DNA from 3 places in the Streptomyces sp. NPDC003077 genome. Region 2 is predicted to be linked to each of the others. Evidence: riboswitches for the same ligand, from Rfam matches in the RefSeq annotation. Region 2 holds a riboswitch; each other region holds the start of a gene.
What was found. Region 2 has a riboswitch for cyclic di-AMP ahead of ABZX96_RS01265 (transglycosylase family protein). Riboswitches for the same ligand answer to the same signal wherever they lie in the genome.
Positions count from the first base shown of each region.

Region 1: linked by a shared signal. The riboswitch ahead of ABZX96_RS14965 (C40 family peptidase) and the one ahead of ABZX96_RS01265 (transglycosylase family protein) in region 2 are both predicted to bind cyclic di-AMP.
Region 3: linked by a shared signal. The riboswitch ahead of ABZX96_RS04535 (NlpC/P60 family protein) and the one ahead of ABZX96_RS01265 (transglycosylase family protein) in region 2 are both predicted to bind cyclic di-AMP.

Region 1 covers NZ_JBEXNM010000018.1:28,706-35,713, forward strand. The annotation lists gene ABZX96_RS14945 (ATP-dependent Clp protease proteolytic subunit) at 1-136, shown strand, start outside; gene ABZX96_RS14950 (hypothetical protein) at 142-450, shown strand; gene ABZX96_RS14955 (TetR/AcrR family transcriptional regulator) at 589-1,398, opposite strand; gene ABZX96_RS14960 (siderophore-interacting protein) at 1,651-2,514, shown strand; cyclic di-AMP (ydaO/yuaA leader) riboswitch at 3,115-3,277, shown strand; gene ABZX96_RS14965 (C40 family peptidase) at 3,281-3,754, shown strand; gene ABZX96_RS14970 (DUF6328 family protein) at 3,961-4,551, shown strand; gene ABZX96_RS14975 (ATP-binding protein) at 4,701-5,129, opposite strand; gene ABZX96_RS14980 (helix-turn-helix transcriptional regulator) at 5,381-6,271, shown strand; gene ABZX96_RS14985 (DUF397 domain-containing protein) at 6,281-6,517, shown strand; gene ABZX96_RS14990 (8-amino-7-oxononanoate synthase) at 6,530-7,008, opposite strand, start outside.
Region 2 covers NZ_JBEXNM010000001.1:305,982-312,989, forward strand. The annotation lists gene ABZX96_RS01255 (cytochrome P450) at 1-1,087, shown strand, start outside; gene ABZX96_RS01260 (transglycosylase family protein) at 1,283-2,290, shown strand; cyclic di-AMP (ydaO/yuaA leader) riboswitch at 2,568-2,777, shown strand; gene ABZX96_RS01265 (transglycosylase family protein) at 2,781-3,488, shown strand; gene eno (phosphopyruvate hydratase) at 4,127-5,407, shown strand; gene ABZX96_RS01275 (septum formation initiator family protein) at 5,656-6,123, shown strand; gene ABZX96_RS01280 (DUF501 domain-containing protein) at 6,287-6,871, shown strand; gene ABZX96_RS01285 (Ppx/GppA phosphatase family protein) at 6,872-7,008, shown strand, end outside.
Region 3 covers NZ_JBEXNM010000004.1:120,783-127,790, forward strand. The annotation lists gene ABZX96_RS04535 (NlpC/P60 family protein) at 253-1,392, opposite strand; cyclic di-AMP (ydaO/yuaA leader) riboswitch at 1,400-1,600, opposite strand; gene pcrA (DNA helicase PcrA) at 2,043-4,538, shown strand; gene ABZX96_RS04545 (peptidoglycan DD-metalloendopeptidase family protein) at 4,774-6,789, opposite strand.

The DNA of each region.
Region 1 (7,008 bases), on a different contig from region 2:
GCAGCCCGCCGAGCGGATCGCCGCGGACATCGAGCGGGACACCATGTTCGACGCGCGGGCCGCGATCGACTACGGCCTCATCGACGGACTCACCCGCAGCCGCAAGACGCCGCCCGCGCCCACCGGCGCCCGGTGAGCGGCGTGCTGCCCCCCGAACTGCCGCCGCTGCCCGCGCTGACGCGGGCGGAGGGCGAGGTGCTCGACCGTTATCTGGAGGCGCTCGATCTGCTCGGCCGCGTCAACCCGGCCCGCGGTACGCAGACCTACAGCGCCCTGCGCGCCGCCCAGGCGCTGGTGCGCACGGCCGTGGAGCTGCGGGACGCGCTGACGCTGATGCACAACCGTGGCGAGAACGAGTTGCACGCGCCCACGCTGGCCCGGGCGCTGCGGGTCCTGGACGGCGAGCGGCGCGCCGGGCTCGTGGCCGTTCCGCCACCGGCCGAGGGCTGAGCCGCCGGGCCGGGGTGCGAGTGGCCGCCACGAGCGCGGCCCGCCGAGGACCTTGGGTCGAACGCCGAGAGGCCGGGGCGGAGGGGAGCGGGCGGCACAAGTCCCGGTGACGCGTCGCCCCTGGGGGCGTCCCGGGTCTCACCCCTCCCCCGGCCCGTCGGCCGCCGCGCGGTCCACCGCCACCTGGATGCCGTCCAGCAGGACGCCGAGCCCGACCGTGAACGTCTCCTTCGCCTCGCGCTCCAGGTAGGGCACGTCCTCGTCGCCGGGCGCGGACGCCCCCTCGGTCTCCAGCCGGAGCAGCGTTGGGAACCGTTCGGCGAAGTCCGGGGCCACGTCCCTGAGCTGGGCCGAGCGGGCGAACCACCACGCGTCGTCGGTCACCCCCGTCGCCGCCGCGGCCTGCCGGGACTCGGCGACCGTCTGCGCCGCCCCGCGCACGAAGTGGAAGAGCATGCCGATCATCCGCCGGAGCACGTGCGGCGGGAGCCCCGTCGTGTCCAGGACGCGGACGAGGGCCTCCATGCCCGCGTACTCGTTGGGGCCCAGCACCGGGCGGGCCTGCGAGATCTGGAGCACCCAGGGGTGCCGCAGGTAGAAGGCCCAGGTCTGTTCGGCCCAGGCGGTCAGCGCGACGCGCCAGCCAGGGTCCGTGTCGTAGGCGGTGGGGAGCTCCGCGAGGACGCGGTCGTACATCAGGTCGAGCAGTTCGCCCTTGCCCGGGACGTGGGTGTATAGGGCCATGGCCGTACGGCCGAGCCGCTCGCCGACCGCGCGCATGGACAGTGCGGCCATCCCCTCCGCGTCCGCGATGTCGACGGCCGCCTCGACGATCGCGTCCACGCTCAGCACCGGCTTGGGTCCCGGGCGTGAGGCGGCGGACGGCGCGGTCCGCCACAGCAGCGCCATCGAACGACGTGCGTCCCCCTGACCGGCGAAGACCACCACTTGCGACTCCTTACGCCATAAAGTAACGTGTCCGAGCGAATTCTTTACGGCATAAGGTTACCAGCGAACGGAGTGCCGGGCCCGCCGGCCACCGGCGACACCGCGGGCATACCGGCCACACCGCTCCCCACTTCCCCCTCTTTTCCTTTGCGGCCCTTCCCCTTCCTTTCCAGCCCCTTCCTCTTCCTTTCCAGCCCCTTCCTTTCCCGTTTCGTCCCCTTCCTTTCCCGTTTCGCTCTCGGAGTCCTTGCGATGGAAGAAAATCCCGTCTCCCTCATCCACGTCACGCACGTACGCCGGCTGTCCCCGCACATGGTGCGGATCACCTTCGGCGGCGCCGGTCTGGACACCTTCGCCACCTGGCCCGACCAGCAGCTCAAACTCTGTTTCCCGCGGCCGGGGCAGAGCGTCCCCCGGCTTCCCGAACCCGACCCGGACGGCGACGCCATGCGGTGGTATCAGGCATTGCTCGCCATTCCCGAGGACGAACGGCCGTATATGCGCAGCTACACGGTCCGCGCCCATCACCCCGAGCAGCACCTCATCGACATCGATTTCCTGCTGCACGACAACGGCGGCCCGGCCACGCGGTGGGCGCTTTCCGCCCGTCCCGGTGACACGCTCGGCCGGTACGGGCCGTCAGCGGTGTACGCCCGTCCGCTGGGTGACGCCGATTGGTACCTGTTCGCCGGGGACCAGTCCGCGCTGCCCGCGATCGGCACGCTCCTCGAATCCCTCCCGGAGGGCGCCCGCGCGGCGGCGTACATCGAGGTGGCGGACGCCGCCGAGGAACAGCGGTTCGCTACGCGTGCCGAGGTCACCGTCCACTGGGTGCACCGTGGCGCGGTCCCGCCCGGGCACGGGGACGCGCTGGTCCGGGCGGTGCGGGGTGCGGCGTTCGGGCCGGGCCGGGTGTTCGCCTGGCTGGCCGGCGAGGCGGGGACGGTGCGGACCCTGCGCCGTCACCTCCTTCAGGAGCGCGGGCTGGACAAGCGGTCCGTGGACTTCACCGGCTACTGGCGGCTGAAGCTGACTCAGGACGACGCGCCGACCGCGGAGGACCTGGCCGAGGCCCAGGAGCGGCTGGCACAGGCCCAGGAGGAGCAGCGCGGCTGAGGGCGGGGCGGCGGCCGGGTCGTCGAACACGAGCACGATGCCCGGCTCCCGCCTGCCCCCGTGCCGGCACCTCCCATCGGACCGTCATCACCAACACACCTCACGGTCCGCCGGAAGGCTCAACCAACCCCGCTCCGACCGCGTCCGAAGAGCCGTCACACCCTGCCCGCCGCCCCGCCACCCGGGCCCCGGACGGCCCGTCGGCGCCCGGCGAGCCCGGCGCCTGCCGCAAAGAACGCAGAGGTGGCACGCCATCAGTCGCCCCTCCCGCGACGGCGTTGCTCCGACCGGAGCCGGTCGGGCTCGCACGATCGGCGGAGGGGCACCGACAACTGATGACGAGTTCGATTTGCGCGATCTGTTGACGTGTCGCGCGGAATATGTCGTTCCGCTCCTGGTACGGGCGTCGGCACGGGTCGCGGGCGGGGAGCGAAGCGGGCGTTGTCCACCTGAATGGGTCAGTCGTGGCCAGCCTCACATATGGCCGTTTCAACTCGGAACCGGACCCCTTGGTGCGTGACGATCCCTGAGACGACAAGCCCCCGCCACAGCGGCGGGGCGGTCCGGACGGGCGCCGAATCCTGCCGCCGCCCCGGATGCCCGGTCGATGCGCCTGACGGCAGGAGCGGAGGACCCGAGCACGACGGGGCCGCCGGCCTTCCGGCCGCAGGGTCCCTTGGGGTGAAGCCGAGCCCTCGGCCGGGCATTCTTCGCCTGCCCGAACCCGACAGGTCTTCCTTCGCAGGCGACTGACGAAGGGTTGCGCATGAACGCGCGGATTTCACTTGCTCCCGTGCTGGCGCGCGCCGGCATGGTCTCCGCCCTGGCCGTGGCCACGGTCGGGGCCGGCACGCTGATCCCGGGCGGCACGCCGGAGGCCGAGGCCGGTTCGGTCTCGGCCCAGGCGCTGCGGATCGCCGCCTCGAAGAAGGGCGCGCCGTACCAGTACGGCGCGACGGGGCCGCACCGTTTCGACTGCTCGGGCCTGACGCTCTACTCGTTCAAGCGCGCGGGCAAGAGCCTGCCGCGGACCGCCGCATCGCAGTACAACCGGACCCGGCACATTCCGGCATCCGCCCGCAAACACGGTGACCTGGTCTTCTTCAAGTCCTCCCGGGGCATCCACCACGTCGGCATCTACGCGGGCTCGAACAAGATCTGGCACGCCCCCAAGACGGGAGCGGTGGTGCGGCTGGAGAAGATCTGGACGCGCAACGTGCTGTACGGCCGCGTGTCCTGACGTGCCCTGACGTGTCATGGCCGGGTCGGGCCCACCGCGCCGGGCCCGGCCCCCAGGGGGCACCCGTACGGCCGCTGCCACGGCGACCCCGCCGGTCCCCGTACCCGCCCCTTCCTCCGGCGCGCGCCCGGCTCTCTTCCCCCTGGACGTCCCCGGGTGCCCGTCCCGAGGCGACTGTTCACGCCATACCCGGTTACCCGTAGGGCATGAGCTCCCCGACCACCGGCCACCGCGACCGTCCCCCGCTCCCGGACGCCCCCTCCGACGGGTGCCCGGACCGCAACGAGACGACACTGGAGCGCTACGACCGCAACTTCTCCGAGCTGCTGCAGGAACTGCGGGTCATGCAGACGGGGGTGCAGATCCTGTTCGCGTTCCTGCTGACCCTGGCGTTCACGCCGCGGTTCGGTTCCCTGGACGAGGTGCAGCGGGACACCTACGTCGCGACGCTGCTGCTGGCCGTCCTGGCGGCGGTGCTGCTCACGGCGCCCGTCGCGGCCCACCGGATGCTGTTCCAGCGGCGCGCGAAGCGGCTGATCGTGATGGTGTCCTCACGGCTGGCCGGGGTGGGGATGGCGGTACTGGCCCTGGCGCTGACGGGCGCGGTGATGCTGGTCGTCGACGTGGTCGTGGGCCGGGGCGCGGGCGTGGTGGCGAGCGCGGCGACGCTGGTGATGTGCGGCGCGCTGTGGGCGGTGCTCCCCCGCGTCCTGGGCCACCGCAACGGACACGTCAAGCGGGCCGCGGACCGGTGGGAAGACGAGCCACGGCGGAACGGTCAGGCGCCTCGCCGGTGAACCCGTCCCAGGGGGGTCGGGCGCCTCGCCGGGGGTGAACCGTCCGAAGAGCGGCCGGGCGCCTCACCGCCGGACCGTCCCCGAAAGCGGCCACGCCTCCCGCCGCCGAACCGCCCCTGAGAAGGGCGAGGCGTCCGGGTCCACGCCCCTCAGGGAGCCGGTGGCTCCCAAGGCAGGGTGATCCACACGGTCTTGCCGCCGGAGGGCGTCGGCACGACCGTCAGCCGTCCGCCCGCCTCCGCGGCGAGGTAGCGGATGATGACCATGCCCCGGCCGTTGTCCTGCTGCACGGCGGCCGGCAGTCGCTGCGGCCAGCGGGGGTGGCTGTCGGTGACGCCGATCCGCAGCCGTTCGTCGCGGTCGAGCTGGACGTCGACGGTGAACTCCGGGGACTGGCCGAAGGTGTGCTGGATGGCGTTGGTGGCCAGTTCGGAGACGATGAGGCGGATCGCCTCGGTGGCCTCCGTGCCGCCGGGCAGACCCCATTCGCCGAGCACCCCCGTGACGAACCTGCGGGCCACGGCGACCGAGGCCGGCACGCTCGGCAGGGTGAGTGACGCGTCCTGGTGGTCTGCCATCGCGATGCCTTCCCATTTCCGCCGAGGGCCGGATCCGGGGGCTGGCCCGCGATCCGCAGGGCCCGTCGGCCTCGGAACCGCCGCCGCGCGGCGGGTTGGCACACATGGTGCCGTCGTTGTCGACGGCCCACCAACGTATGCATATATCTGTCGCCCGAAGAAGTGAATCTTGCCGGGAGAGACCGTATTCGGCCGCCGCAACGGCCTATCGGTGTCGGTCGGAACGTCTGAACTGAAAGGGAGACAGACCGATGCGGTACGGGCCGGAAGTACGCCGTCGCAAACTCGGCGAGGAACTGCGGCGCCAGCGGACGCGGGCGGGACTCACCAGTGAGGCGGCGGCCCGCTCGGCGGGCTGGCACCAGTCGAAGATCAGCCGGATCGAGACCGGCCGCAGCGGCGCCAAACCCGCCGACGTAGCACGGCTGCTGGACGTGTACGAGGTCCGTGACGAGCGGCTGCGCGCGCTGCTCACGGCGCTGTGCGGCGGCGACGCGGGCGACGATCCCTCGGCCTCCCGGCGCGTGTGGTGGTACGGCTACCGCCACCTACTGCCGCCGGAGTACCGGGACTTCATCACCCTGGAGACCCAGGCCTGTGTCGCGCGGACGCTGGAGACCACGCTGGTGCCCGGCCTGTTGCAGACGCCCGACTACGCGCGGGAGGTCACCGGCGCCGCGCTGCCGGGCCTGCCGCGTGAGCAGGTGGACGCCCTGGTGGAGGTGCGGGTCGCGCGCCAGGAAGTGCTGCGCGGCGAGCGGCCGTTACGGTTGCGAGCGGTGCTGGACGAGGCGGTGCTACGGCGGCAGGTCGGCACCCGCGCGGTGATGAGCGCCCAGCTACGGCACATGCTGGAGCTTTCCCGGTTGCCTCATGTGGACATTCAGGTGCTGCCGTTCTCGGCCGGTGTCCATATCGGCACCACCGGGCCTTTCGTTATTTTCTCATTTCCGCTCATTGCCGATCTGGACGTGGTTGTTCTCGACCATTTGACGAGTAGCCTTTATCTGGAGCGACAAGAAGACCTCAGGGCGTACAGCGAGGCGTTCGACACGCTGCGGGGGCGCGCCCTCTCCTACGAGGAATCATCGGTTTTCATCGCCGCCGTCGCCGGTGCCCACCGCTCCGGTGACGGCGTGTGAGGAGGCACCATGTCAGCATCGCCTCGGTACGTAGCGTCCAGTTCCGCGCTCGGCCGCGTTCACTGGCGGCACAGCGCCCGCAGCAACGGACTGAACAACTGCGTCGAAACCGCCCGGCTCGGCGCCGGGCTGCTCGCCGTGCGTGACTCCAAGGACTCCGCGGGCCCGGCCCTGCTGTTCACCGCCGGGGCCTGGAGGTGTTTCGTCGGCGGGCTCACCCATACCGGCTTTGCGCCGGTGAGGTGATCCGGAGCCGTCTCAGGCGGTCGGCGCGGTCCGCAGGATCGTGCCGACCGCCGTCTCGATCTGCCGCTCGCTCAGGTCCGCGCGGGCGGTGAGCCGCAGCCGGGAGATCCCGTCGGGCACGGACGGCGGCCGGAAGCAGCCGACCGCCAGCCCCGCGTCCCGGCAGTCCGCCGCCCACTGGAGCGCGGCCTCCGGCGAGGGCGCGTGGACGGACACCACGGCGGCGTCGGGGCGCGCGGCGGTCAGTCCCGCGCCGGTCAGTCGCGCGTGCAGGTCGCGGGCCACGGCGCGCGCCCGCGCGGCGCGCTCCGGTTCGCGGCGCAGCAGCCGCAGGGCGGTCAGCGCGCCGCCCGCCGCGGCCGGGGCGAGGCCGGTGTCGAAGATGAACGTCCGGGCCGTGTTGACCAGGTGCGCGATGACCCGGGCCGGGCCGAGGACCGCCCCGCCCTGGCTGCCGAGCGACTTGGAGAGCGTCACGGTGGCGACCACGT
Region 2 (7,008 bases):
GGCGGCGCACGGCAAGGGCAAGGTCGGCATCCCGGGCGAGCGCAGCGCCAACCTGATGACGCACCTGCTGAACATCGACCCGCCGGACCACACCCGGCTGCGGCGGCTGGTCTCCAAGGCGTTCACGCCGCGCCGGATCGCCGCGTTCGCGCCGCGCGTGCAGGAGCTGACCGACCGGCTCATCGACGGGTTCGCGGACCGGGGGGAGGCCGACCTCATCCACGAGTTCGCCTTCCCGCTCCCCATCTACGCCATCTGCGACCTGCTGGGCGTCCCGCGCGAGGACCAGGACGACTTCCGGGACTGGGCCGGGATGATGATCCGGCACGGCGGGGGCCCGCGCGGCGGCGTGGCGCGGTCGGTGAAGAAGATGCGTACCTATCTGGCCGACCTGATCCACCGCAAGCGCGCCGAGCTGCCGGCGGCCGGGGCCGCGGACGAGGACCTGATCTCCGGCCTGATCCGGGCCTCCGACCACGGCGAGCACCTGACGGAGAACGAGGCCGCCGCGATGGCCTTCATCCTCCTCTTCGCCGGTTTCGAGACCACGGTGAATCTCATCGGCAACGGCACCTACCAGCTCCTGCGCCACCCGGACCAGCGGGCCCGGCTCCAGCGGGCGCTCGCCGAGGGGGACACGGAGCTGCTGACCACCGGCATCGAGGAGCTGCTGCGGTTCGACGGCCCGGTGGAGCTGGCCACCTGGCGGTTCGCGACCCGGGATCTGACGCTCGGCGGGCAGCGGATCGCCGAGGGCGATCCGGTCCTGGTCGTGCTGGCCGCCGCCGACCGGGATCCGGAGCGGTTCGAGGCGCCGGACACGCTGGACCTCGCCCGGCGGGACAACCAGCACCTCGGTTACGGGCACGGCATCCATTACTGCCTCGGCGCGCCGCTGGCCCGTCTGGAGGGGCAATCCGCGCTGGCCACCCTGCTGACGCGGCTGCCGGACATCGAGCTGGCGGTGGCTCCGGAGGAGCTGCGCTGGCGCGGCGGACTGATCATGCGGGGGCTGCGGGCCCTGCCGGTGACCTGGGACGCGAAGGGCGACAGCGACCCCGCAACTGACACGTCGTCACCACTTTAACGCATGCGTGACCTCCGCGTGATCTTTGCTACACCGGCTTGTGACGGTCCGTCGCCCCCGCTACGTTCTTGCGATCGACAACTCAACCGCCGCTCGAAAGGCAACCGCATGCGCTCCGGGAACGGCCGACACCGTCGCCCCCGTCAAGCTCCGGCCATCTTCGTGACGGCGGGTGTCGCCGGCGCGGGAATCGCCATGCCGCTGTTCGGCGCCGCCGGCGCCGCCCACGCCGCGGACACCGCCACATGGGACCGCGTCGCCCAATGTGAAAGCGGTGGCGTGTGGAGCGCCAACCAGGGCAACGGCTATTACGGCGGCCTTCAGCTGAGTCAGGACCTGTGGGAGAGACACGGCGGGACGGCGTACGCCTCCCGTCCCGACCTCGCCAGCCGGTCCCAGCAGATAGCCGTGGCCCAGGCGATCCTGGACGCCCAGGGCCCGGGCGCGTGGCAGAACTGCGCGACCGACGCCGGGCTGGCCAAGGGCGGCAAGGCCCCCAGCGTCGACCCGGGCGGCACCGCCACGCCCGCCCCGGCCCCCACGCACTCCGCGCCCGCCACCCCCGCGCCGACTCACGGGTCCACGCCGTCCGGCACCGCTTCCCCCGACGAGTCCGGCAAGTCCGACAAGTCCGGAACCGGTTCCGGCGCCGGTCGCCGCGCCCCCACCGACACCCGCACCCCCGGCCACACGCCGTCGCCGGACGCCGGCATCCCGGCACGCGACGGGACACGCGGCACCGCCGACCCGTCCCACCCGTCGGGCACCGCCTCCCCGGACGGCGCGACCGGCTCGTCCGCGTCCGGCTCGTCCGCGACCGACCCGTCCACGGCCGACCCGTCCGCGACCTCCCCCGAGACCGCCCCGCCGTCCGGCGCCGCGACCCCGGGCGCCCCGACCGCCCCGGACGCCGCCGACGCCCCCGCGCAGGGCCGGCATCGCGGCCCGCAGGACCCGGCGGAGGCGGGCGGCGCGGACGCCGACCGGTCCGCAGGGCGGCACGCGTCGCGCGGCGGCGGGGCCCGCCCGGAGGCGCCCGTCGCCGACGACTACACCGTCCGCCCGGGTGACAACCTGTCAGTCATCGCGGAGCACAAGGAGGTCCCCGGTGGCTGGCCCGCCCTGTACAAGGCGAACGAACGTGTGATCGGGGACGACCCGGACCTCATCCACCCTGGTCAGCGGCTGGTCCTCGACCACTGACGACCGCGGGAGGGTCTTCGGGGGCCGGTGCCCGGTGGGGCGCCGGCCCCCGAAAATCAGGGGCTTTTGGGGCGCGATGTCCCGGTTTAGCGAAAGTGAGATATGGGTCTCGTTCCCTTCCGGCGTGTCCCGGCCCGTCCTTCGATTCGATACCGCCGTCTACCTGCGGAAATGCACGCATTGCGGCCCGCGGAATGGTCAATTCCCGGTAACGGCAGGGGTTTGAACGAACAGCAGTTTGATGCTTACGGTCATGACCGCTCGCCAAAGCGGGCCCGACGATCACACGCCGAATCCTGCCGGTGATCGGAGGACGTCGACGCGTAAGCGCCGTAGGCAGGAGCGGGGGAACCAAGGTAGGCGCCGGCCCCCGGCCCGTGAGAACGGGACGGACCGGCTAGGGGTGAAGCCACGTGGCAACACGAGGCCGGGCAACTCTCCTGCCCGAACCCGACAGCTCACCTCGTAGGCGTCGGTGAGGGAAACCACCATGCTCAACGCCAAGGGCAAGCACCGCCGTCCGTCCAAGGCCGTCCGCGTCGCCACGCTCGCCGGTGTCGCCGGTGCCGCCGTGGCCGTGCCGCTGATGGGTGCCACCTCCGCGAACGCCGCCTCCGTCTCCACCTGGGACAAGGTCGCCCAGTGCGAGTCCGGCGGCAACTGGTCGATCAACACCGGCAACGGCTACTACGGCGGCCTCCAGTTCTCCCAGTCCAGCTGGGCGGCGGCCGGCGGCCTCAACTACGCCTCCCGTGCCGACCTGGCCACCAAGGGCCAGCAGATAGCCGTGGCCGAGCGGCTGCTCGCCATGCAGGGCCCGGGTGCCTGGTCCTGCGCCGGCGCCGGCAACCTGTCCGCCGGTGGCCCGAAGGCCGACGTCAGCACCTCCGGTTCCGGCTCCTCCTCGCACACCCGGAGCCAGTCGCACTCCACCTCGCGCCAGGAGACCCGCGCCCAGGCCCCGCAGGCCAAGCAGGCTCCGCGCCAGCAGGCCCGCGAGACCGTGCGCAGCGCCCCGGCGCAGCCGCGTGCCAACGTCGTCAAGGGCCACGGCAACTACACCGTCAAGTCGGGCGACACCCTGGCCAAGATCGCTGCCGCGCACGGCACGAACTGGAAGAAGGTCTACGCGGACAACAAGTCCGTCATCGGTGGCAACCCGAACCTGATCTTCCCCGGCCAGAAGCTCAACGTCTGATCCGGACCCCGCAGGGAGTCTGATCCGGGCACCCGGGGAGTCTGATCCGGACCCTTGGGAGCCCGATCCGGACCCCCGGGGAGCCCGTTCCGGCCTCCCCCCAGGGACTCGGGCATCGGTCCGCTCCCCGTCCCGCCCCGGGACGCCCCCCCGGACGGACCAGGGACGCTCGCTCGACGAGCGCCCCGCCCGACACCGCCCCGCCGTGCCGCGTACCCCCCGAATGCGGCACGGCGGGGCTTTCCGTTGCCCCGGCACCCCGCCGGAGCCGACGGCCTCGCCCACCCGACAAATCCGGATTGGGCCTTTCGCGCCCACCGTTCCCCCAGTGTTCACCGGCCGCCCGCCCCCCGCTCCCGCGGACGCCGGGGCTCCCGGACCGGCGGAAACGGCGCGGCACCGGAGCCAAGTACGAGTTGATTCGTACAGCCTCCCACCAGCGCGTTAGTCGTGCGATCGCCCCCACCCCACCCCGCCGTCGGGCAACTTTCCCGTTGAGCGAACAATGTCGGGATACGGGCAGTGAACTGGGCCTTTGGTCCTCTTTTTGTCCCACGGGCCGGGCCGAGGGCGAGCGGAACCCCCGGAGGCCGTTAGGCTCGTGCCGCAGAACTCAAGACACCCATGAAGGAGACAACGTGCCGTCCATCGACGTCGTCGTAGCTCGCGAGATCCTCGACTCGCGAGGCAATCCCACGGTCGAGGTCGAGGTCGGCCTCGACGACGGCAGCACCGGCCGTGCCGCCGTCCCGTCCGGCGCCTCGACCGGCGCCTTCGAGGCCATCGAGCTCCGTGACGGTGACCCGAACCGCTACCTGGGCAAGGGCGTGGAGAAGGCCGTCCTGGCCGTCATCGAGCAGATCGGCCCGGAGCTGGTCGGCTACGACGCGACCGAGCAGCGCCTGATCGACCAGGCGATGTTCGACCTGGACGCCACGGACAACAAGGGCTCCCTGGGCGCCAACGCCATCCTGGGCGTCTCCCTGGCCGTCGCGCACGCCGCCTCCGAGGCCAGCGACCTGCCGCTGTTCCGCTACCTCGGTGGCCCGAACGCGCACGTCCTGCCGGTCCCGATGATGAACATCCTCAACGGCGGCTCGCACGCCGACTCCAACGTGGACATCCAGGAGTTCATGATCGCGCCGATCGGCGCGGAGTCCTTCTCCGAGGCCCTGCGCTGGGGCGCCGAGGTCTACCACACCCTCAAGAAGGTCCTGAAGAACCGCGGCCTGTCCACCGGCCTGGGCGACGAGGGCGGCTTCGCGCCGAACCTGGAGTCCAACCGCGCCGCCCTGGACCTCATCCTTGAGGCCATCAAGGAGGCCGGCTACACCCCGGGCCAGGACATCGCGCTGGCGCTGGACGTCGCCGCGTCCGAGTTCTACAAGGACGGCGTGTACGTCTTCGAGGGCGCCGAGCGCTCCGCCGCCGAGATGACCGAGTACTACGAGGAGCTCGTCGCCTCCTACCCGCTGGTCTCCATCGAGGACCCGCTGTACGAGGACGACTGGGCCGGCTGGAAGGTCATCACCGAGCGCCTGGGCACCAAGGTCCAGCTCGTCGGCGACGACCTGTTCGTCACCAACCCGGAGCGCCTGGCCCGCGGCATCGAGGAGGGCTCCGCCAACGCCCTCCTGGTCAAGGTCAACCAGATCGGCTCGCTGACCGAGACCCTGGACGCCGTCGAGCTGGCCCAGCGCAACGGCTTCAAGTGCATGATGTCGCACCGCTCCGGCGAGACCGAGGACGTCACCATCGCCGACCTGGCCGTCGCCACCAACTGCGGCCAGATCAAGACCGGTGCCCCGGCCCGCTCCGAGCGCGTCGCCAAGTACAACCAGCTCCTGCGCATCGAGGAGATCCTCGACGACGCCGCGGTCTACGCCGGCCGCTCCGCGTTCCCGCGCTTCAAGGGCTGACGGCGGCGGGCGGCTCCCGGGCCTTCCTCCCGGACGCCGCCCGCACCCGGTGGGGGGCCACCCGATGGCCCCCCACCGGCCGACAGACGGCGGTCCCGGCGCGAGGTGCGCCGCGTCCCCGGTGACGGTCCCGTACCGTTGCCGGGGACGGCTGTGCTTCCGGGGGCCGGTGGTGTCCGGCGCCCGCACGGGAGCGCGGCCCGCGCCGGGCGCGCGGTGCGCCAGGACGGAAGCCCAGGGGAGGCGAAGTGCCCGCGGACCGGTTCTCCACCGCGACACGGCTCAAGGCGCTCGGCGAACAGGCCGCGGCCCGGGTCGGCGGCGCCCGCCCGGCACGCCGCGGACGCAACCGGCTGACCGGCCGGGCCGCGCTGCTGGCCCTGGTGATGTGCGCGCTGGTCGTCGCGCTGGCCTACCCGATGCGGCAGTTCGTCGAGCAGCGCTCCGAGATCGCCGACCAGCGCCGCCAAGCCGAGCAGGCCGCCCGCGACCTGGACCGGCTGCGCGAGGAGAAGGCGCGCTGGCAGGACCCGGCCTACGTGCGGCAGAAGGCCCGTCAGCACCTGCACTACGTCCTGCCGGGCGAGACCGGCTACATCGTCCGGGACGGCTCCGGCTCCGGCCGCCCGCCCCAGGGCGAGAGCGCCCCGGAACGCCCCTGGTACGAGAAGTTCTTCGACGGCCTGGACGCCACCGACCGGGACGGCGGCAGGTAGCCGCCGGACCGCAACGGCCCCCTCGGCCGCGCCCACCGGTGGGCGCGCCGACGCGCGAGCCCGTCCGCCGCCGTAGTCTCGTACCGCCGTACGTCCTCGCGCGTACGCACCCGCAGTCCGTCCCGCCACGTCCCTTCACCGAAGGCCCTCACCGAAAGCGCTCATGGAAACGCCTCCGCCCCAGACCGAGCCCACCCCGCCCACCGACGCGGACGTCGCCGCGTTCAAGGAGCAGCTGGGCCGCCCGCCGCGCGGCCTGCGCGCCATCGCGCACCGCTGCCCGTGCGGCAACCCGGATGTCGTCGAGACGGCCCCGCGCCTGGAGGACGGCACCCCCTTCCCGACGCTGTACTACCTGACGTGCCCGCGCGCGGCCTCCGCGATCGGCACGCTGGAGGCCAACGGCGTCATGAAGGAGATGACCGAGCGCCTGGCGACCGACCCCGAGCTGGCCGACGCCTACCGCGCGGCCCACGAGGACTACATCCGGCGCCGGGACGCCATCGAGGTGCTCAAGGGCTTCCCCAGCGCCGGCGGCATGCCCGACCGGGTCAAGTGCCTGCACGTCCTGGTCGGCCACTCGCTCGCGGCCGGGCCCGGCGTCAACCCGCTCGGTGACGAGGCGCTGGCCATGCTGCCCGAGTGGTGGAAGAAGGGGCCGTGCGTCACCCCGTGCGACGGCGCGGCGGCGGACGTCTGCGAGACCCCCGGCACGGACGGACCCACGGACCAGAGCCAAGGAGCCTGAGTGAAGCGCGTAGCGGCCATCGACTGCGGGACGAACTCCATCCGCCTGCTGGTGGCGGACGTCGACCCGGACACCGGCGAGCTCAAGGACCTCGACCGCCGGATGACGATCGTCCGCCTGGGCCAGGGCGTGGACCG
Region 3 (7,008 bases), on a different contig from region 2:
TGATGATCCAGAGCCGTCACGGGGTGGGCAGCCTGTGGCGGTGGTTCGGTGGGCGGGGCGAGGTCCCGGAAGTCCCCGCCCCGCGCGCGTGTCCGTGGGCCGCGCAACTGCCTTTATGGGGATGAGGGTGGCCCCCTTTATGGGGACGAGGATCGGCCCGTTCCCCACCGGCTCGTCACAGCTCAGCTCGATTCACGGCAGCCCGCTGTGGCCTACGGCGGCTTGCTGCCGCTCACCGTGGCTCGCCGGCACTCACGACGGCCGGATGCTCCCGTAGATCGGCATCGTGTAGATCGACTCGACCCGTACGCTCGCACCCGGCTTCGGCGCGTGGATCATCTGTCCGCCGCCGATGTACATCCCGACGTGGCTGATGTCGCCGAAGAAGAACACCAGGTCACCGGGTGCGAGGGCGGACGTGGAGACGCGTTGGCCGACCTTGACCTGGTCCCACGTCGTACGGGGCAGGGAGACGCCCGCCGCCCGCCAGGCCGCCTGGGTGAGGCCGGAGCAGTCGTAGGAGCTCGGCCCGGTCGCGCCCCAGACGTACGGCTTCCCGACCTGTGCGCGGGCGAAGGAGATCGCCTGCCCGGCCCGTCCGGAGTACGAACCCGAAGGCGCGCCCGCGAAGGTGCCCGCGCTCTGTTTCCGCGTTTCCTGTTGGCGGCGGCGTTCGGCGGCGGCCTGCTGACGGGCCAGTTCCTGGGCCTTGCGTTTGGCCTCGGCCGCCCGCTTGCGTTCCAGGGCCGCGAGCCGGGCCTTCTCCTCGGCGGTCAGGCGGGCCAGCAGTTGCCGGGCCTGACGCAACTTGTCCTGAACGGCGCTCTTGTTCCGCTTGAGGTCGGCCTCCGTGTCCCGCAGCTGTTCCAGGCTCCGGGCGGCCTGGGCGCGCTTGCGCGTGGTCTGGGCCCGCTGCTCCTGGTAGTCGGTGACCGCCTGCTGCTGCCGGTCGGTCAGCCGCTCCATGAGGTGCTTGCGGTCGGCGAACTCCTGCGGCTCGTCGGCGAGCATCAGTTGGGCGGTCGGGCTCATGGCGCCCGAGCGGTACTGGGCGGAGGCGTAGACGCCGAGGTCGCGCCGGGCGTCGTTCATCTTCTGGGCGAGCCGGGCGATCTCGTCCTGGAGGGCTTCGACCGCGTCGCGCTGCCGGTCGGCGCGCTCCTTGGCCGCGTTGTACTTCTGGGTCGCCGTCCCGGCCTGGTGGTAGAGGTCGTCGACCTGCCGTTTGACCTGCTCGATGGTGGGCTTCGGGGCTTTGGGCGAGCCGGGCGCCGCGTCCGCGGCCTGGGCGAACAGCGTGACGGAGGCGAGCGCCGCGGTGGTGAGCCCGGCGGCGGCGCGGCGGACGGTCGAGTCGAGTAAGCGTGGGCGCGGCTTTCGGTGGGACGCCAAGGCCGGTGACTCCTTCCGTGGACCGCCTACCGGGTGAGCTGTCGGGTTCGGGCGGTGGCGCTGACGGAAGGGTTGCCCTACGGCCGTACGGTCTCCCGGGGGCTGCGGCCGGTGGCGTCGCCGAGCTCTCCAGGGGGCCGGACCGACCGATTCACCCCGGTGGTACGTGTGGGTCCCCGGCTCCGGACGCCTCGGGCGGTACGGCTCGTGGCAGGCCGGACTCGGCGGAGGCGGCCCGTGCCGGCGCTGTCACCGACGAGGGGTCGGGCCGTCTGAGCGAGCACGGTAGCCACCGGGTGCGAGTTCTGTGAAGGCTGGTGTTCGATATGGCCCGAATCCTTTTCGTGGTGCGTGGAACCCTTCCGGGCGGGGAGCGAGGCGGTTCCGGGGTGGACCGAGGGTGTCCGGGGGTGGACTGAGAGTCTCTGGGGGCGGACGAGGGCGCCCGAAGGTGCCCGAGGAGCGGCGGAGCTTCGTACGTCGCGTCTGCCCGTGCCCGGCCGCTCACTTCTCGTACGGAGTCCCTTGGCGCTCGTACGCCTCCGCCGTGGCCTCCTGTAGCCGTTCCGCAGCCGCCCGTACGTCCTCAACCAGCCGTTTCCCCTCCGCCGCCGTGGGATGTCAGTGGGTCGGCCTACACTCGGTGGGCGATGAGCAGCCTCTTTGACGACAGCTTCCTGGCGGATCTGGACCCCAAGGGCGAGGAACTTCCGCCGCCTCCCGAGGACGAGGACCGTCCGGCACCGGAGGAGATCCCGGCCGACCTCTTCGGGGACGCGTTCGACGTGCCGCCCGCCCCCCGGGACGCGTACTACCGGGACGGCGCCGCGCGCCCCGTCATCGACACGTCGTCGCTGCTCGTCGGGCTGAACGAGCAGCAGAAGGCGGCCGTGGTGCACACGGGATCGCCGCTGCTGATCGTCGCGGGCGCGGGCTCCGGCAAGACCCGCGTGCTGACCCACCGCATCGCGCACCTGCTCGGCGCGCGCGGGGTGCACCCCGGCCAGATCCTGGCGATCACCTTCACCAACAAGGCCGCGGGCGAGATGAAGGAGCGGGTGGCCGAGCTGGTGGGGCCGCGCGCCAATGTGATGTGGGTCTCCACGTTCCACAGCGCGTGCGTGCGCATCCTGCGCCGGGAGTCCAAGAAGCTGGGCTTCACGTCGTCGTTCTCGATCTACGACGCGGCCGATTCCAAGCGCCTGATGGCGCTGGTGTGCCGGGATCTGGATCTGGACCCCAAGCGCTTCCCGCCCAAGTCCTTCAGCGCGAAGATCTCCAACCTCAAGAACGAGCTCGTCGACGAGGAGGCCTTCGCGGCTCAGGCCGCCGATGGTTTCGAAAAGACGCTGGCCCAGGCGTACGCGCTGTACCAGTCGCGGCTGCGCGAGGCCAACGCGCTGGACTTCGACGACATCATCATGACGACGGTCCACCTGCTCCAGGCGTTCCCCGACGTCGCCGAGCACTACCGCCGCCGCTTCCGGCACGTCCTGGTGGACGAGTACCAGGACACCAACCACGCGCAGTACACCCTCGTCCGCGAGCTGGTGGGCCCGGCGGAGGACGCCGCCGAGCTGTGCGTGGTGGGCGACGCCGACCAGTCGATCTACGCGTTCCGGGGCGCCACGATCCGCAACATCCTCCAGTTCGAGGAGGACTATCCGGACGCCACGACGATCATGCTGGAGCAGAACTACCGCTCCTCGCAGACGATCCTGAACGCCGCCAACGCCGTCATCGAGCGCAACGAGAACCGCCGCCCGAAGAACCTGTGGACCGAGGCCGGCGCCGGCGCCAAGATCACCGGGTATGTGGCCGACACCGAGCACGACGAGGCCCAGTTCGTCGCCGACGAGATCGACCGGCTCACCGACGCGGGCGACGCCAAGGCGAGCGACGTCGCGGTCTTCTACCGCACCAACGCGCAGTCCCGTGTCTTCGAAGAGATCTTCATCCGGGTCGGGCTGCCCTACAAGGTCGTCGGCGGCGTGCGCTTCTACGAGCGCAAGGAGGTCCGGGACGTCCTGGCGTACCTGCGGGTGCTGGCCAACCCGGAGGACACCGTCCCGCTGCGCCGCATCCTCAACGTCCCCAAGCGCGGCATCGGCGAGCGCGCGGAGGCGATGATCGACGCGCTGTCCCTGCGCGAGAAGATCAGCTTCCCGCAGGCGCTGCGCCGGGTGGACGAGGCCTACGGCATGGCCGCCCGCTCCGCCAACGCCGTCAAGCGCTTCAACACGCTGATGGAGGAGCTGCGCACCATCGTGGAGTCCGGCGCGGGCCCGGCCACCGTCCTGGAAGCGGTGCTGGAGCGCACCGGCTACCTGGCCGAGCTCCAGGCCTCCACCGACCCCCAGGACGAGACCCGCATCGAGAACCTCCAGGAGCTCGCCGCCGTCGCCCTCGAATTCGAGCAGGACCGCGGCGAGGAGAACCCGGGCACCCTCGCGGAGTTCCTGGAGCAGGTCGCCCTCGTCGCCGACTCCGACCAGATCCCGGACGAGGACGAGGAAGGCGGCGGCGTCATCACCCTCATGACCCTGCACACCGCCAAGGGCCTCGAATTCCCCGTGGTCTTCCTGACGGGCATGGAGGACGGCGTCTTCCCGCACATGCGCGCCCTGGGCCAGGCCAAGGAGCTGGAGGAGGAGCGGCGGCTCGCGTACGTGGGCATCACGCGCGCCCGCGAGCGGCTGTACGTGACGCGCTCCACGATGCGCAGCGCCTGGGGCCAGCCCTCGTACAACCCGCCGTCCCGCTTCCTGGAGGAGATCCCGGACGAGTACGTGGAGTGGAAGCGGACGGGGCCCGCGACGCCGTCCGCGTCCATGGGCGGCGGCCGGTCGGGGTCCGGCTCGGGCTCCGGCTTCGGTTCCGGCTCGGGATTCGGCGGTTCGGGCATCGGGTCGTCGCTGTCCTCGTCCCGCTCCAAGGCCGGCCCGACCGGTTTCGCGACCCGGCGGGCCAAGGACCGGCAGGTCGTCTCGCTGGCGGTCGGCGACCGCGTCACGCACGACAGTTTCGGACTCGGCACGGTCGTCGGCGTCAAGGGCAGCGGGGACAACGCGGAGGCGACGATCGACTTCGGCGGCGAGAAGCCGAAGCGGCTGCTGCTGCGGTACGCGCCGGTGGAGAAGCTGTAGCTAGCGGTACGGCTGGTCGCCGTCGCGCCTTGTGGTGGGTGACGGCGGTGGGGACGAGGCCCGGCCGGGCTTCGTCCCCAGTGTGGTTTCCGGCGCGTGGCTGCTGGGGTTTCCGGTGCTGCCCGGTGTGGTTTCCGGCGTGTGCCTGCTGGGGTTTCGGTGCGTGCCTGCTGGGGTTTCGGCGCGTCCCCGTTGGGGTTCCCGGCGCGTGCCCGCTGGGGTTCCCGGCGCCCGGTCAGCTCGGGTCGAGGCCGCGGGTGCGCAGCCACGGCAGCGGGTCGATGGCCGAGCCGCCACCGGGGCGGACCTCGAAGTGCAGGTGTGGCCCGGTGGAGTTGCCGGAATTGCCGGAGTAGGCGATCTGCTCACCGGCCTTGACCGACCCCGAGCGGATCTTGGTGCTGCTCAGGTGGCAGTACCAGGTCTCCGTGCCGTCGGGCGCGGTTACGATCGCCATGTTGCCGTACGCGGAATTCCACTGGGTCCGCACGGTGCCGTCGGTGGCGGCCATGACGGGGGTGCCGTAACCGACCGGGAAGTCGATCCCGGTGTGCAGCGACATCCAGTTGACGCCCGCCTGCCCGTAGTAGGCGCTCAGTCCGTGCTGCGCGACCGGCAGCAGGAACTTGGGGCGCTCGCGCTCCTTGCGCGCCTCCTCCTCCGCACGGCGCTTGCGCTCCTCTTCCTGGCGCGCCTTGAGGTCGATGCGCTCCTGGGTGCGGCTGGCGCGGTCGGCGAAGTCGTCGGCGCCCGCGCTGAGGCCCGCGAGCTGGGTGTCGAGCTTGCTGTTGGCCACGGCGGACTGGACGGTGGGGACGCTGGACGCCGCCTGCGTGGTCGTCGTGTCCTTCTTCTCGCTGTCGCCGCCACCCAGCCCGCTGACGGACGCGGCGGCGACGGCGCACACGCCCATCGCCGCGACGGACGGCACGGCGACGGTCAGCAGCGCCGAGCGCTTGGCGGTGCGGCGCCTGTTCCGGCTTCGCGAGCCGCTTCCGGTGCCGCCGCGCGCACCGGAACCCTTACGGGCCCCGGACGCGGAACGCGAGCTCGGGATGCGGGGCGCATCGCCCGCGCCGGCGCCTTTGGCGTTGCCGTCCGCGACGTTGCCGTTTCCGGTGTCGCCGTCTTCGGTGGTGCCGTCCTCGGCGTTGCCGTTTCGGGGGCCGGGCAGGTCGGCGGGCAGCACCATCGGCGCCGTCATGGTCAGGGCCTCGGCGGCCTCGCCACGCTGATCATCAGGCGTGCCGCCCGGGGCCTGCCGGGAGGGGCCGGACTCCGCCTGGGGGCGCGCCTCTCCGCCCTGACGCGGGACCTCCCCGTAGGGGCCCATCCCGTAGGTGGTCTCCTCGTAGCCGGCGTTCTCGTAGACGCCCTCCACGTAGGCGGCCTTGCCGTACTCCCCGTACGCCCCGAACTCCTCGTACGAGACGACGTCGCCGTAGGGGGCGCCGGACTCGTCATATGAGGCGCTCGTCGCTTCGTACGGCGCACCGGCCTGTCTGTAAGGCGTGCCGGACTCCCCGAACGGGGCGCCGAGTTCCCCGTGTGAGTCGCCGGGCGCGGCCTGCCACGAAGCGCTGCCTCCACCCAGCGTGGCCGACCCCCACGCCGTGCTGTCCCACTGTCCGGTGGCCCCGGTGTCGTACGGGGTGCCGGTGCCGATGGGCACCTCGGGGACCCGCAAGGTGGGCTCCGGTGCGGCGTAACCCGCCACTCCCGCGCCGTACCCGCTCGTGTGGAACGTTTCGCTGGCCACCGCCTCATCCGCACCATGCGCACCGGCACCGTACGCACCGGCGGCGGACGCCCCGATTCCGTATGCGCCGGTGCCGTACGTGCTCATGTCGTACGCGCCCGTGTCGTAGCCGGTGCCGCCGTACGTGCCGTCGGTGTACGCGCCGGTGCCGTACGCGTTCATGCCGCCCGTGCCGACGGGGTAGCCGCCCGTGCCGTAGGACCCCGTGTCGAGGGAGCCGGTGTCGTAGGCCCCTGTGTCGTAGGCCCCGGCGAACTGCGCCCCCGCGCCGTACGTGCCGGTTCCGTAGGTGGCGGTGTCGTGCGCACCTGCGGGCTGCGTACCGGGCAGGGCGCCGAAGAGGGGGTCCGTGCCGCCGTATCCGGCGTAACCCGCCTGCGTGTCCTGTTGCCCATAAGGGGCGTACGGGTCGTAGGGCGGGAAATGCCCGGACGAGGCGGGGGGAGAGGGGTCGATCGGAGTCGGAACCTCCGACGAGTGACGGTCGTTCACCACCACTTCTCTTTCGCCTCGGCAGCAGGAGAATTAGCGGCGACTGTACCGGGCGGTACGCGACGGCGACAATCTTCGGCAGGTTTCACCCCGGGAGTAGGGACATTTGGCCGCCTAACGGCGGACGAAATGCGCGTTCTTGGCGCCGCGTTCGAAATTTGTTCGAGGTCAATGGGGGCAAAGTGAATAAGGCTGTCCGGGAGGTGGCCGTCATCGAAA